DNA from 2 places in the Stenotrophomonas sp. YJH_SMC_127 genome. Region 2 is predicted to be linked to the other one. Evidence: riboswitches for the same ligand, from Rfam matches in the RefSeq annotation. Region 2 holds a riboswitch; the other holds the start of a gene.

Region 1 (7,934 bases), on a different contig from region 2:
GTGTATGCAGCCGACGCCATGGGCGCTACCGCCGGTGCCACCGTGGGCTGGCTGTGGTGGGTGCAGCTGGTGATCGTGATCGCCGCCGAAGCAGTGGGTGCGGCCGGGCTGCTGGCCACGGTCTGGCCGGCGATACCGGTACCGATGGCGGCGTTGGCGTTCATGCTGTTCTTCACCGCGATCAACCTGCTCGGAGTGAAGAACTTCGGCGAGTTCGAATTCTGGTTCGCCATCCTCAAGGTCGCGGCGATCCTGGCGTTCATCGCCATTGGCGTGGCGCTGCTGATGGGATGGCTGCCGCAGGTGACCTCCCCGGGCCTGAGCAACTTCACCGAACACGGTGGTTTTGCGCCGAAGGGCCTGGCCGGGATCGGCGCGGCGCTGCTGGTGGTGGTGTTCGCCTTCGGCGGCACCGAGATCGTGGCCGTGGCGGCGGCCGAAACCGAAGACCCCGAGCGCAGCATTGCCCGTGCCATCCGCACCGTGGCCTGGCGCATCCTGGTGTTCTACATCGGCTCGCTGAGCGTGATCATCGCCGTGGTGCCGTGGACCAGCGAGGCGCTGAAGTCGCCGTTCGCCGCCGTGCTGGACATCGCCCGCATCCCGGGCGCGGGCACCGCCATCACGCTGATCGCCGTGATCGCGCTGCTGTCGGCGCTCAATGCCAACCTCTACGGCGCCTCGCGCATGATGTATTCGCTGGCGCAGCGTCGCGAAGCGCCGGCCGTGCTTGGCTGGACCGACCCGCGCCAGGTGCCGGTGATCGCCGTGCTGGCCAGCGTGCTGTTCGGCTTTGCCGCCACGGTGATGGAACTGCTGTTCCCGGACCGGGTGCTGCCGGTGCTGCTGAACATCGTCGGTTCCACCTGCCTGCTGGTGTGGACGCTGTCGCTGGTCTCGCAGCTGGTGCTGCGTCGTCGCGCGGATCGTCTGGGTACCCGACTGCCGTTCCGCATGGCCGGTTTCCCGTGGCTGACCTGCTGTGCACTGGCGATCCTTGCGCTGATCTTCGGCCTGCTGCTGAGTGAGTCGCACACCCGCCTGCAGTTCCTGTCGATGGTGGCGTTGACTGCCACGATCGCCGCCAGCAGTGCCATCGCGCGGCGCATGCGCCAGGCGTGATTGAAGCTGCCGGCCGGCGGCCGGCACTACCACGGGGGCTGCACATCTGCCGTGCCATCCTGATCGCGTGGGCCGTCATCGGCCCGTCGACCAGGAGTACCGCATGCTGCGCAGCCGTCCCTTCCTGATGTTCACCGGCCAGGCCGAGGCCGCGCTGGCCCTGTACGCCGAAGCCTTTGCCGATTTCCGGCTGCTGGCCCTGCAACGCCATCCCGAGGGGGCCGGCGCCGGCGTGCCGGGGCAGGTCCGCCAGGCCATCTTCCTGCTCGGTGGCACCCACTACCTGTGCTTCGACAGCCTGGACGTGCACGATTTCACCTTCTCGCCGTCGATCTCGCTGTTCGTCGAGTGTTCCGGTGCCGAGCAGTTCGAGCGCGCGGCACGCGTGCTGGGTGAGGGCGGCCATTGGTTGATGCCGGTGGGCGACTATGACTTCAGCAATCGCTACGGCTGGGTGCAGGACCGCTTTGGCGTGTCGTGGCAGTTGAGCCTGGGGCAGATGCCGGACCCTTGATCGGATGCTTGTGGGTGTGGGCCTTGGTCCACACGCCCCATGAAAACGGCCCGCTTGCGCGGGCCGTTTTCTTTACCGATGCAGTGAGGAATCACGCCTCGACTTCATCATCCTTGTAGGCATCGACCGGGATGCAGGCGCACATCACGTTCTTGTCGCCGTACACATTGTCGACACGCGCCACCGGCGGCCAGTATTTGCTCTGCTTCAGGCTGGCCAGCGGGAAGGCGGCCAGTTCACGCGGGTAGGCGTGGGTCCACTCGCTGGCGGTCACTGCGGTGGCAGTGTGCGGCGCGTTCTTCAGCGGGTTGTCCTCGCGGTCCAGGCGGCCGTCTTCGATCGCGGTGATCTCCTCGCGGATCTGGATCATCGCGTTGATGAAGCGATCCAGTTCGTGCAGCGATTCGCTTTCGGTCGGCTCCACCATCAGCGTGCCGGCAACCGGGAAGCTCAGGGTCGGAGCATGGAAGCCGAAGTCGATCAGGCGCTTGGCCACGTCCTCGGCACCGATGCCGCTGGTCTTCTCCAGCGGGCGCACGTCCAGGATGCACTCGTGCGCCACCAGGCCGTTGCGGCCGGTGTACAGGGTCTTGAAGTGCGGGGCCAGGCGCTTGGCGATGTAGTTGGCGTTGAGCTGCGCGACCTGGGTGGCCTTGCGCAGGCCGTCGCGGCCCATCATTGCGATGTACATCCAGCTGATCGGCAGGATCGAGGCGCTGCCGAAGCTGGCCGCGCTGACCATGCCGACCGGGCCGTTGTCACCCAGCTTGCCCGGCAGGAACGGGGCCAGGTGCTCCTTGACCGCGCACGGGCCGACGCCCGGGCCGCCACCGCCGTGCGGGATGCAGAAGGTCTTGTGCAGATTCAGGTGCGAAACGTCCGAGCCCCACTTGCCCGGCTTGGCCACGCCGACCAGGGCATTCATGTTGGCACCGTCGGTGTACACCTGGCCGCCGTGCTTGTGGATGATCTCGCAGATCTCCACCACCTCTTCCTCGAACACGCCGTGCGTGGACGGGTAGGTCATCATGATCGCGGCCAGGCGGTCGCTGTACTTCTCGGCGTTGAGGCGGATGTCCTCGACGTCGACGTTGCCGTTGGCATCGGTCTTGGTCACCACCACCTTCATGCCGCACATCTGCGCCGAGGCCGGGTTGGTGCCGTGCGCCGAATCCGGGATCAGGCAGATGTCGCGGTGGCCTTCGCCGCGCGAGCGGTGGTAGGCGCGGATCGCCAGCAGGCCGGCGTACTCGCCCTGCGCGCCGGAGTTCGGCTGCAGGCTGACCGCGTCATAGCCGGTGCATTCCACCAGCATCGCTTCCAGCGTGTCGATGAGTTCCTTGTAGCCCAGCGCCTGGTCGGCCGGCACCAGCGGGTGGATCTGCGAGAACTCCGGCCAGGTCACCGGGATCATCTCGGCGGTGGCGTTGAGCTTCATGGTGCACGAGCCCAGCGGGATCATCGTGCGGTCCATCGCCAGGTCCTTGTCGGCCAGCGAGCGCAGGTAGCGCAGCAGTTCGTGCTCGCTGTGGTGGGTGTTGAACACCGGATGGGTCAGGAACGCGGACTGGCGCAGCAGGCCGGCCGGCAGTGCGTCGGCGGTGCTGGCATCCAGCGCATCGATGTCGGCCTGCGCGCCGAACACGGCGGCCAGCGCGACCACGTCGCCGCGGGTGGCGGTCTCGTCCAGGCTGATGCCGACCGAGTCGCTGTCGATCGCGCGCAGGTTGTAACCGGCGGCGCGTGCCTTGGCGTGGATCTCATCGGCATGCACGCCGGTGATGTGCAGCGTATCGAAGAAGTCGCCACCGACCTGCACGCCGGCCTCGCGCAGCGCGGCGGCCAGGATCGAGGCCAGGCGGTGGGTACGCCGGGCGATGCGGGTCAGGCCTTCCGGGCCGTGGTACACGGCATACATCGAGGCCATCACCGCCAGCAGCACCTGTGCGGTACAGATGTTGGAGGTGGCCTTCTCGCGGCGGATGTGCTGCTCGCGGGTCTGCAGGGTCAGGCGGTAGGCCGGGTTGCCCTGGGCATCGACCGAGACGCCGATCAGGCGGCCCGGCATCGAGCGCTTGTAGGCGTCGCGGCAGGCCATGAATGCGGCGTGCGGGCCGCCGAAGCCGAACGGCACGCCGAAACGCTGGCTGTTGCCGACCACGATGTCCGCACCCCATTCGCCCGGGGCGGCCAGCAGGGTCAGCGCCAGCAGGTCGGTGGCCACGGCCACCAGGCCGCCGCGCGCGTGCACGGCCTCGACCAGCGCCTTGTAGTCGCCGATCTGGCCGAAGGTGTCCGGGTACTGCAGCAGCAGGCCGAAGGCTTCTGCTTCCAGTGCCTCGGCCGGGGTGCCGACGCGCAGCACGATGCCCATGGGCTCGGCGCGGGTACGCAGCAGTTCCAGGGTCTGCGGGTGCACGGCGTCGTGCACGAAGAAGGTGTCCGACTTCGACTTGGCCGAACGCTTGGCCAGGGTCATCGCTTCAGCTGCGGCGGTGGCTTCGTCCAGCAGCGAGGCGTTGGCGATTTCCATGCCGGTGAGGTCGGCGCACAGGGTCTGGAAGTTGATCAGCGCTTCCATGCGGCCCTGCGAGATCTCGGCCTGGTACGGGGTGTAGGCGGTGTACCAGGCCGGGTTTTCCAGGATGTTGCGCAGGATCACGTTCGGCGTGTGGGTACCGTAGTAGCCCTGGCCGATGAAGCTGCGCAGCACGGTGTTCTTGTCGGCGATCGCACGGATCTTCGCCAGTGCCTGCACTTCGGTCATCGATTCCGGCAGTGCCAGCGGCGCCGGCGACTTGATCTTGGCCGGTACGATGGCATCGGTCATCGCATCCAGCGACGCGTGGCCGACGACGTCGAGCATCTGCGCGATCTCGGCATCGTTGGGGCCGATGTGGCGCTCGACGAACGCATTGTGGTGCTCGAGCTCACGCAGGGAAGGGGTGTTCTGGGACATGGCGAAGGATCCGTCAGGAAAGGGCACACGCACGGGCACAAGCCGCCGGTCGGCGGTCTGCGGGGCGCCCCTCTGTCCTTTTGCCTGAGAGTTTGGAAGCGCGGAAAACCGCGGCTTCGTGCCCCTTCGGCGCCGGATCGAACCGGTCTCTCCAGAGTTGTGTTACGGGTGGTATCGGGCCTGAGCGATTACGGGCGTTGCGCCTTCGGCAGCGGTGTTCCGCTTCTCCCACCGTGTTGCCCGCCGATTATAGCCCGTTGCGGGCGCGCCAGCCGCCTGCGGGCCCGGCCGCGGCGCCTGAATGGCCGATGGCCCGCCCGTGCGTTTTGTGCACTGCTGCATGGCATCAGGCGCAATCCCCACCTATGATGGGCGGATACCCGAATTCATCTGGCGCCGTCCCTGCTGCAGGGGACTGGCGCCCGCCGTGCGTGCCGCGCATGGCCCTGCCGGACGCCTTCTCCATGACCGCCGCTGTTGCTCCTTCCACCCGCCGCATGGCCCTGCTGCTCGCCGGCCTGGCCATGTTCGGTCCGTTCTCGATCGACACCATCTTCCCAGCGTTCCCGCAGCTGGCCCAGCGCCTGGCGGTGGACGAGGTGGCGGTGCAGCAGACCATCAGCGTGTACCTGCTGTTCTACGGCCTGATGAGCCTGGCACACGGCCCGCTGTCCGATGCCTGGGGCCGCAAGCGGGTGATTCTTGGCGGCCTGGTGGTGTTCGTCGGCGCCTCGGTCGGCTGTGCGCTGTCCACCGATCTGACCACGCTGCTGGGGTTCCGCGCCCTGCAGGGCCTGTCCGCAGGCGTCGGCATGATCGTCGGCCGCGCGGTGATCCGCGACCTGTACCACGGTCACGACGCGCAGCGGCTGATGAGCCAGGTGTCGATGCTGTTCGGCATCGCCCCGGCGATCGCGCCGATCATCGGTGGCTGGATCCTGCTCAGCGGTGCTGGCTGGCCGCTGATCTTCTGGTTCCTGGTGGTGTTCGCACTGGTTCTGCTGGCGGCCACCGCCCGCTACCTGCCGGAGACCCATCCGCTCGAAGCGCGCGTTCCGTTGTCGCCGCGGGTGCTGATGCGTGATTACGTGCGCATCGGTTTCAATCCGCGCTTCCTGCGCCTGGCGCTGGCCGGCAGCATCGGTTTCGGTGGCATCTTCCTGTACATCTCCTCGGCACCGGTGTTCGTGATGCAACACCTGCACCTGGGCGAGGGCGGTTTCGCCTGGCTGTTCATCCCCACCATCGGCGGCATGACCACCGGCTCGTTCCTGTCCGGGCGCATGGCCGGGCACACCACGCCCACCCGCCAGGTATCCATTGGTTTCGGCCTGTGCGCGCTGTCGGTGCTGCTGAACGTCGGCTACGTGGCGCTGGCGCCGCAGTTCGTGCTGCCGTGGGCGGTGCTGCCGATCTTCCTGGGTGGCATGGGCATGGCGCTGATCTTCCCGATCCTGGCGCTGGCGGTGCTGGACATGTACCCGCACCAGCGCGGCCTGGCCTCGTCGCTGCAGGCCTTCGTGCAGCTGATGATCAGCACCGTGGTGGCCGGCGTGGTGTCGCCGCTGCTCAGCGCCAGCCCGCTGCACCTGGCGTTGGGCCAGGCTGGGTTCTTCGGCGCCGGCTTCGTGTTCTGGTACTGGGAACACCGGCGCGAACGCGCGGCGCAGGCAGCCTGCACGGGTCACTGAGCAGCGCGCAGGGGTAGGGCGGGCCGTGGCGCCCGCAACGCTTGCGACGGGAAATCACCGGACTAGGCTGGGCACTCCAGCCAGCCGGTGCACAGGTGCACGACAGCCAGCCGATCCACTGTCGTTGCATGAGGTTCCCCATGGCTGCGCAGCAGACCTACCGCCTGTTCGAGGTGGCGCTGAAGGAGCGCCGCGTTCTTTCCCCTTCCCTGGACCGCATGGTGTTCACCGGTGCCGACGTGGCGCGGATGGCGACCGGAGGGCCGGACCAGCGCATCAAGGTGTTCTTCCCCTTGCCCGGCCAGGAGGCGCCGCAGGTCCCCAGCGGCGAGGACTGGTACCCGCGCTACCGGGCCCTGCCGGACGATCAGCGCCCGCCGATGCGCACCTACACCATCCGCCAGCTGCGTGCAGAGCAGGGCGAAGTCGATGTTGATTTCGTGCTGCATGGCGAGACCGGGCCGGCCTCGCGATGGGCCATCCATGCACGGCCGGGCGACCGCGTGGTGCTGCTGGCCCCGGATGCCGACTGCGCCGACAGCAGCGAGGGCTGGGAATGGAAGCCGCCGGCCGGCGTTGGCCAGGTGCTGCTGGTGGCTGACGAGACCGCGCTGCCGGCAGTGGCCGGCATTCTTGAGGAACTGGCGGCCAGGGTGGATCCGCCACGTACGCTGGCCCTGCTGGAAGTGGCGCAGGCCGGTGATGCGGTTCGCCTGAAGGCGCCGGCCACGGCCGAGCTGGTCTGGTTGCCGCGCGGGCAGGCGGCGTACGGGGCGCCTCTGTTGCAGGCGGTGCAGGCGCGCCTGGCCGCCTCGAGCGTGGTCGCTGGCGAAGAACTGGAAGAGATCGACGTCGACGCGCAGATCCTCTGGGAACAGGCCGATGCCAGCGTGGCGGGGCCGCTGTATGCCTGGGTGGCAGGCGAGGCGGGAGCGGTGATGGCGATCCGTCGCCATCTGGTCCGCGAGTGCGGGCTGGACCGCCACACGATCACCTTCATGGGCTACTGGCGGCACGGGAAAGTGTTGGACTGAGGGGGTGTGAAGCGGTGTGGCGGGCGGGGTGCGCTATCCTTGCGCCCCCCTCGCAGCGGTACCGCACCATGTCCACCAGCTCCAAGACCCGCCGCGACCAGCGCCGTCGCCAGGAAAAGCAGGCCGCCAACAAGGCCGCTGCCCAGGCCTCGCCGGTGGAGCCGCATGCGGAACTGCGCGACGCGCAGCGCACCCTGCTGGCCGGTGTCGTGCGCCGCGATGGCGAATGGGTGCTGGGCATGGACGGCCGTATCGCCGGCCACAGTGACTCCGCCGCGCAGGTACTGGCGCTGATCATGCAGGCCGGTGAACTGCACGAGCGCAACGGCACGCCGGTGCGCCTGATGTACTCCGATGCGCTGCGCGACGCCGCACAGGCCGAAGCGAAGGAAAAGGGCCAGACCTTCGAGGAGTTCAAGGCGGACCTGGCCGCGGCGATGGCGGCGAAGAAGGACAGCTGACAGGCATTCCGGTAGAGCCGGCCGCTGGCCGGCTGCCCGCGGGGTCTTCATCGCGTAGTTGCCGGCCAGCGGCCGGCACTACCAGGAAGGGGCGGATCCTTGCGGACCCGCCCCTTTTCTCATTTCGCCGCCGGTGCCGCGTTGGCCTGCCAG
Region 2 (7,934 bases):
TCGACTGGATGATGCCCGGTGAGGATGGGCTGTCGGTCTGCCGCAGGCTGCAGGCGAGGGCGATCCCGATCCTGATGCTGTCGGCGATGGGGGCTGCACCGGACCGCGTGATCGGCCTGGAGATGGGCGCGGACGACTACCTGGCCAAACCCTTTGATCCGCGTGAACTGCTGGCGCGGGTACGCGCACTGCTGCGCCGTCAGGACAAGCTGCGCACGCAGGTGGCCAGCGAGCTGCGGTTTGATGGCTGGCGATTGCTGCCCGACCAGCGTCGCCTGTTCGCACCGGACGGTGCCGAGCTGGTGCTGAGTCGTGGCGAGTTTTCCCTGTTGCTGGCGCTGGCCGAACGTCCCGGGCGGGTGCTGGGGCGTGAGCAGCTGCTGCAGTTGAGTCGCGGAGAAGCCAGTGACAGCGTGGACCGTGCCATTGACCTCGCGATCAGCCGCCTGCGCCGCAAGCTCGGGCAAGCCGCGTCCGGGGCAGAAGCCCTCGTGCAGACACTGCGCGGGGAAGGGTATCGCTTCGACGCTGAGGTACAGGTGCTGTGAGCAGCCGGTGGTCGACCACACGCTGGATCGCGATGCTGGCGCTGGCCAGCCTGCTGCTGGCAACCCTGGTCAGCGTTGCCGTGGTGGGTTGGATGCCCCGGCCCGCGCCGCCACCGATGCGGCTGGACCATGCGATGCAGGTACTGCGTGGGGAACAGGCGCCGGCGTCACTGGGATTGCGCAGGGCGACGCAGGACGCGCCCCCCCAAGGTAGCGCCAGCGACTGGCTCGCGCAGCTGGCGGCCGCGCAGATGGGCATGCCGGCCGAGGATGTACGCCTGGCATGGACGGGGCAGGGCAGGGCGCCCGATGTGCAGGTCATCGAGGGTGGCGCGGTACTGGACGCCTCCGGTCGTGCTGGCGTGCTGAAATCACAGGCCGCGCTGCTGACCGCGATGCAGTGGCCGCCGTTTGAACTGGGGATGCGCCAGGCCGACGGCCGCTGGCGGGTGGTCGGCAGCGACCATAGTGACCTGGCGGCCTGGCGCCGCCAGGTGATGCTCGCCCTGTTGGGCGGTGCGATCCTGCTGGCGCCGTTGGCGGCGTGGGCGTCGATCCGGTTGGGGCGCCCGCTGCGGCGCCTGGCCGAAGCGAGCGCACGCGTCGACCTGCAGGCCGAATCGCCATTGCCCGACGATGGCCCACGCGAAGTGCAGATGCTGGCCGCCGCGATCAGCACCGGTCGCGAACGCCTGCGGGTCCAGGCACAGGACATGACCCATATGCTGGCGGCAGTGGCGCATGACCTGCGCACGCCCCTGACCGGCCTGCGCCTGCGCGCCGAGTTCGCTCCCGCACCACAGGCCGCCCGGATGGTGGCGGACATCGAACGCATGGACGCGATGATCGAGCAGGTGCTGGACTATGCACGCGGCGAGCTGCAGCCCTTGCAGATGCGCTCGCTGGATCTGGCTGCCCTGCTGCAGGAATGCCTGCAAGGGGCGCTGCTGCGCGGGGTCGACATTTCGCTTCAGTGCCCGGATACGCTGCCGTGGCATGGCGATGCGCTGCTGCTCCGGCGCGCGGTCGACAATCTCATCGACAACGCCGAGCGTTACGCGGGCGCCGTGGAGCTGCATGTCGCCGTGTGGGGACATGGGGTGCAGCTGGATGTGATGGATCGCGGGCCGGGCATCGCCGAAGCTGATCGTGTCCGCCTGCTGCAACCGTTCCAGCGCAGCGAAAGCTCGCGCAGTCGCGCTACCGGTGGGACCGGGCTGGGACTGGCCATGGCCGCCAACGTAGCCAGGCGTCACGTAGGCGAACTGCAGCTGCTGCACCGCGAGGGCGGCGGGCTGATCGCGCGACTGCTGCTGGGAAAGCTCCCCTGATATCGGCTGTGGTTTACAGATGGCGGCTATCGGGGATATGATTAGGCGCCTAACCATATCGTGTTCGTGAGATGATCGAAGCCAAGCATCAGGCCCTGCTGGAGGAATCGCAGCGACGCGGCTACGCCAACATCGCGCAACTGCGCCTGTGCTTCCAGCTGCTCTCGTTGTCCTCGTCGATCGATCGCGACTGCGCCGCGCGGCTGGCACCGCATGGGCTCAGCGAGGGCCGCTTCGTCGTGCTGTTCCTGCTGCACGGGGCCGGTGGCACGCTGCCGCCGCACCTGCTGGCCGAGCGTGCCGGCGTGACCCGTGCCACCATCAGCGGCCTGCTCGATGGCCTGCAGCGTGAAGACCTGCTGCAGCGTCGCAGCGATGACGGGGATGGCCGCCGTCTGCAGATCGTATTGACCGCACCGGGAAAGCGCTTGGCCGAGTCGTTGTTCGAGCAGCACACGCAATGGATCAGCGGCCTGTTCGACGGCCTGGATGCGGGTGAACAGCAGCAGCTGTCGCAGCTGCTGCACAAGGTCTGGCAGCATACGGACGGCGGGCGGGAATCGGCAGCATGAGCACGCCCGTTCCTGCGCAAAGGCTGCATGCACTCAACAGTGGCAGCGCTGCTGCCACCCATCTGGCCGAATGCCTGGCCGTGGATTTCACCGCGCTGCTGCAGGTGGTGGCGCCTGCCCTTGAGCCGGAATCGCTGCAATGCATGCGCGACGCCTCAGGCAAGGGCATCACCCAGCGCATGGCGCTGGCGGCGCGGTTGCTGCACGAAGCCGGACAGGGGGAGCCTGCGCGCTGGCAGGGGCATGCGTCAGACACGGTGCGTGGCTGGGCCTGCTACCTGATCGGCGGCGAAGCCGACGCGACGCTGCCGGCCAAGCTGCAGGCGATGCGGCCACTGGCTGACGACCCGCACTTCGGCGTGCGCGAATGGGCGTGGCTGGCGCTGCGTGCCGACATTGTTGCCGCACCACTGCAGGCGCTGGAGTACCTGCAACCATGGACGCAGGAAGGATCGCCGTACCTGCGCCGCTTCGCCTGCGAAGCGCTGCGCCCGCGCGGCGTGTGGGCCACACATGTCGCGCTGTTCAAGCGGCAGCCGGAACTTGCAGAGGCGATGCTGGAAGCACTCGCCGACGACCCGGAGCGCTATGTGCAGGACTCGGTCGGCAACTGGCTCAATGATGCCGGCAAGACACAGCCGCAGTGGCTGCGTGCGCTGTGCGCGCGCTGGCAACAGCAGCACCCTGGTGATGCCAATGCCTACATCCGCAAACGCGCCATGCGCTCGCTCCGGTAGTGCCGGCCGCTGGCCGGCAACCCCCCAAACCTTCAAGGAAGAAGCAGCATGTCGCACACCTTCATCGAGCTCTACACCGCCACCCCCGCCTGGACCACGCTCCAGCCCGAGCAGCGGAATGCCTTCTTCGCCCGTATCGGTGCAGGCATGCAGCAGTTCGATCCAGTCCGCATCACACTGCTGGCGATGGGCCGCATTGCCAGGGGCGTACAGCACGGCAGCGATGAGCAGTTCTATGCGGTCTGGCGCTGTGCAAGCCGCGCGGACGCCGACGCGCTGGTGGCCGGCATTGCCGCCACCGGTTGGCATCAGTACTTCGCCACCATCAACGCCGTCGGCGCAGACGATGGGATGGGGCAGCACCTTGCCGACCTGGCCGCCTTGTAGCAGCGTCTCCGGACGCGCATGGCACATGCGCCTGTCACCCGGACGCGGTAAACAGGACATTGCCCATGTCCATCCGCAGGGAAGTTGATCATGCAGAGCACGCTCCAGGTCACGCTGTTCGGCCCGCTTGGCGACAGCCCGGCATTGCAGTTGCCGGGGCGGGAAGGGCCGTCGGTGGCCATCCCGGAGGCGGCCCTGCGGCGGTTGGTCTCCGACCTCTACACCACCCGTTCCCTGCTCAATCCCGAGCAGCTGGACGAGGCCAGGCAGGAGCTGGACCGCGTGCTGGAGCGCTGGGCCGACATCCACGAAGGCCTGTTGCTGGACGTGGAAGTGCATGGCAAATGAGCGGCTTTGCGTGGCTGCTGCCGCGTGGGCAGCGCCGGCGCGCGCCTCGCTGAACCGCACCCGCGGTTGCGGATGAAACATTTTGCACTGCGCAAAAGCTGTGCTATCAATACACCCCATGAACGCAGCCGCCACCCGCTTTTACTGGTATTACTTTCCGAAGCCACTGGCGGAGGAAGGACTGCGCTCACCCTGAAGAAAGCTTCAGACGCATTCCCGAAAGCCGCCAGCGAACCTGGCGGCTTTTTTCATGCCGCCACGCTGGGGACCCCAACGTTCCGGAGATCTCCTGCAATGCCCCCGCACACCGACGACCTGCGCATCCGCACCATCGAACCGCTGACACCGCCTGCCCAGCTGCTGGCGATGCTGCCCTGTGACGATGAAGCCTCCGACACCGTCAGCGCCTCGCGCGCGGCCCTGCACCAGATCCTGCACGGCCGTGACGACCGCCTGGCAGTGGTGGTGGGCCCGTGCTCGATCCACGACCCGAAGGCCGCCATCGAATACGCCCAGCGCCTGAAGCCGCTGCGCGACGCGCTGGCCGGCGAACTGGAAATCGTCATGCGCGTGTACTTCGAGAAGCCGCGCACCACGGTGGGCTGGAAGGGCCTGATCAACGACCCGGACCTGGACGGCAGCTTCAGGATCGACAAGGGCCTGCGCATTGCCCGCGGCCTGCTGCGCGACATCAACAAGCTCGGCCTGCCGGCCGGTGTCGAATTCCTCGATGTGATCTCGCCGCAGTACATCGCCGACCTGGTGGCGTGGGGCGCGATCGGCGCGCGTACGACCGAAAGCCAGGTGCATCGTGAGCTGGCCTCGGGGCTGTCGTGCCCGGTCGGCTTCAAGAACGGCACCGATGGCAACGTGAAGATCGCCGCTGACGCGGTGGGTGCGGCGTCCAATCCGCATCACTTCCTGTCGGTCACCAAGCAGGGCGGCACCGCCATCGTGTCGACCACCGGCAATCCGGATTGCCATGTGATCCTGCGTGGCGGCAAGCAGCCGAACTACGACGCCGGCAGCGTCGCCGACGCCTGCCAGGTGCTGGCCAAGGCCAAGCTGCCGACGCGCCTGATGATCGACGCCAGCCACGCCAACAGCCTGAAAAACCCCGAGAACCAGCCGAAGGTGATCGAGGACATCGCTGTTCAGCTGGAAGACGGCGAACAGCGCATCGTTGGCGTGATGATCGAGAGCCATCTGGTCGGTGGCCGCCAGGAACTGGTGGAAGGCCAGCCGCTGGTCTACGGGCAGAGCATCACCGATGGCTGCATCGACTGGGACACCACCGTGACGGTGCTGGAGCGTCTGGCTGCGGCCGTGCGCGCCCGTCGCGACGTGAAGGTGTCCGAAGCAGCCTGATCGAAGCCGCCTGAGTGCGGCACGTGTGTGGATGGCGGCCAGCGCCTGCGGGGGTGCGGCCGCGATCAGGGCCGGTCGGAGTTGGAGGCCGGCCCATCTGCACCGGCGATGCGCCTGGCGCTGCGCATGAGCGACAGCGCCAGGTACATCGCCGGGGTGGTGATACCGCTTCCTGTAGCGTCGAGCCATGCCCGACCTGCGCGCGAAGCGCGTTGGTTTCCTGCAAAGAGCAGTCGAGCATGGCTCGACTTTACGAAGAGGCTCAATGCACTTCGTCGTGGTAGACGAACTTCGGCATTTCCCAGCGGTAGTGGATCGCCAGCAGGCGCAATGCGAAGCCGCCGCCAAGGCAGCACAGGATTGCGGTGGCATCGGCCACGCCCCAGTGCAGCAGCAACAGATAGGCCGCGCCGGTCAGCAGCGCGATGATCGCGTACAGCTCCTTCTGGAAGATGAGTGGCACCTCGTTGCAGAGGATGTCGCGCAGCACCCCGCCGAACGCGCCGGTCAGCATGCCGGCGATCAGCACGATCGGCATTGCATGGCCGGCTTCGCGCGCGATCGAGCAGCCGATCAGGGTGAAGGCGATCAGGCCCAGGCCATCGAGCACCAGGAAGGTGCGGCGGAAGTGGTGCATCCAGCGCGCCACCCAGGTGGCGATCAGCGCCGCGCACACGGTGAAGCCCAGGTACTCGGGGTGCTTCACCCAGCCCAGCGGGTAGTGGCCGAGCAGGATGTCGCGCAGTGAACCACCCCCGAGGGCCGTGACGCAGGCGATCATGACCACGCCGAACAGGTCCATGCGGCGGCGGCCGGCGGACAGTGCGCCGGTCATGGCTTCGGCGGAAATGGCGATCAGGTAGATGATGGACAGCAGCATGGGGCAGGCTCCGGGCGCGGTGGGGCCGGCCATGCGCGACCACCGCCACTGCCTGCGCAATGACGGGATGACGATGACCGGTGCCGCTCCCGCTGTCCTTTTGCCTGAGAGTTCAGCGGCATGGGCCGCGTGCCCCTTCGGCGGATCGTCCCGGGCATGCCCGGTGACCTCTCTCCAGCTCGGCGAGTCGAATGCATGGTTGGTGGGATTCCAGCCCACCGGCCTGAGCGATCATGGGAGCCTGCGCCTTCGGCGGGCGCCAGCGCGGCGCCTCTCTCCTGCATTCGGGCGCCAGTATATCCGCTGCAGTGCAGCACGGCATAATCCAGGCATGGCCCCGTCCGTCCGCCCGTGGTTCCTGTACCTGCTCGAATGCCGCGATGGCAGCTATTACGCCGGCATCAGCACCGATGTGGAGGCGCGTTTCGCCGCCCACCAGGCCGGCAAGGGCGCGCGCTACACCCGGGCCCGGCCGCCGCTGCGCGTGCTGGCCGTGCGCGAATACCCGGACCGGGCCGCCGCCTCGCGGGCCGAGTGGCAACTCAAGCAGCAGCCCCGCGAACGCAAGCTGGCCTGGCTGCAGGCAACGGATCCTGCGCTTCTGTAGAGCCGAGCCCACGCTCGGCTGTTGTTCCGTCTGCCCGATGCGGGAGCCGAGCATGGGCTCGGCTCTACAGTAGATCCACGTCATGCGTGGATGGGCCATTCGGCCCATGCGATGATCGCCCCGCGCCCAGAGCCGGAGACCCGGATGTCCACGATTGCCCTGCTGTTCGCGCTTTCCGCAGCAACGAGCCCTGCCGCCGACGCCGCCACGATCGCGGCCATCGAAGCCACCTGCCACGACTACGTCGATGGCCAGCTGGAGGCCGACCCGCAGCGCGTCGCCCGTTCCCTGCATCCGGACCTGGCCAAGCGCGCTGTGCTCGGCGATACACCCGACGAGCGCCTGGGCCTGCGCCGGATGTCGAAGGAAGAGCTGGTCTCGTTGACGAAACAGGGCGCGCTGAAGACCCCGAAGGATCAATGGGATCGCCGCTGCACGGTGCTGGACGTGACCGGCAACGCGGCCTCGGTGCGGCTGGAAACCCCGTGGTTCGTCGACTACTTCCACATGGGGCGTTTCGACCAGCGCTGGGTCATCGTCAACGCACTGTGGTACCCGAAACCGAAGGCGCACTGAGCGATGCGTGCCGCCGGCAACGCATGGATCTCCGTCGTCGTGCTGGTCGCCAGCATCGCGCTGCTGCCTGGCCTGCTGTATCTGCTCGGGCTGGCATTGGTGGACGGTCGGCCGAAGCCGGCCGACCGCGCGCCCAGTGGCGTGGCTGCGTGCAGCGGTGAGCCACGGGCGGGATACCAGCCGATGAACCCCTGGCGCTTCACCGCCCAGTTCTTCGACAAGGACGGGATGAAGAACAAGGTGCCTGAAGTGGAGCGGGAGGCCTTCTGGATTGCCCGGCGCCACCTGTGGCGGCAACCCCAGCGCGGCATGCTGCGCTGGCATCTCGGCAGTACCGCACTGACGATCTGGATCACCCGGCATTGGAGTACCGCGCAGATTGCCGACACCGCGAGGAAGGAGGACTTCTGCCGGAAGTAGCAACTGTCTTGTCAGGGGCAGCCGAGGGCCACCTCGGCGTCCCGCTTACGGGCGTTTAGGATAACCAGCATTTTGCGCATGACCGCCACGAGCGCCACCTTGCTCGCTTTGCCTTTGGCCTTCAGGCCAGCGTAAAACGTGCGCAGTCTTGGCTCGTACC

Evidence for each region. A riboswitch is a leader RNA that binds a small molecule or an ion and turns the genes downstream of it on or off. The one in region 2 is predicted to bind glycine.
Region 1: it holds a riboswitch for glycine, as region 2 does, so the genes downstream of both, gcvP (aminomethyl-transferring glycine dehydrogenase) here and AC5QAB_RS20315 (trimeric intracellular cation channel family protein) in region 2, are expected to answer to the same signal.

The regions. Positions count from the first base shown of each region.
Region 1 is NZ_JCAFVO010000001.1:487,491-495,424, reverse strand. Features, by position in the region: gene AC5QAB_RS02275 (amino acid permease) at 1-1,122, shown strand, start outside; gene AC5QAB_RS02270 (VOC family protein) at 1,226-1,636, shown strand; gene gcvP (aminomethyl-transferring glycine dehydrogenase) at 1,728-4,595, opposite strand; glycine riboswitch at 4,658-4,760, opposite strand; gene AC5QAB_RS02260 (multidrug effflux MFS transporter) at 5,060-6,286, shown strand; gene AC5QAB_RS02255 (siderophore-interacting protein) at 6,427-7,320, shown strand; gene AC5QAB_RS02250 (hypothetical protein) at 7,389-7,781, shown strand; gene AC5QAB_RS02245 (M2 family metallopeptidase) at 7,901-7,934, opposite strand, start outside.
Region 2 is NZ_JCAFVO010000014.1:46,361-54,294, forward strand. Features, by position in the region: gene AC5QAB_RS20280 (response regulator transcription factor) at 1-548, shown strand, start outside; gene AC5QAB_RS20285 (ATP-binding protein) at 581-1,879, shown strand; gene AC5QAB_RS20290 (MarR family transcriptional regulator) at 1,951-2,451, shown strand; gene AC5QAB_RS20295 (DNA alkylation repair protein) at 2,448-3,188, shown strand; gene AC5QAB_RS20300 (DUF6616 family protein) at 3,237-3,575, shown strand; gene AC5QAB_RS20305 (hypothetical protein) at 3,666-3,923, shown strand; gene AC5QAB_RS20310 (3-deoxy-7-phosphoheptulonate synthase) at 4,218-5,291, shown strand; gene AC5QAB_RS20315 (trimeric intracellular cation channel family protein) at 5,554-6,171, opposite strand; glycine riboswitch at 6,254-6,359, opposite strand; glycine riboswitch at 6,373-6,462, opposite strand; gene AC5QAB_RS20320 (GIY-YIG nuclease family protein) at 6,503-6,778, shown strand; gene AC5QAB_RS20325 (nuclear transport factor 2 family protein) at 6,923-7,354, shown strand; gene AC5QAB_RS20330 (hypothetical protein) at 7,358-7,774, shown strand; partial or broken gene AC5QAB_RS20335 (IS110 family transposase) at 7,786-7,934, opposite strand, start outside.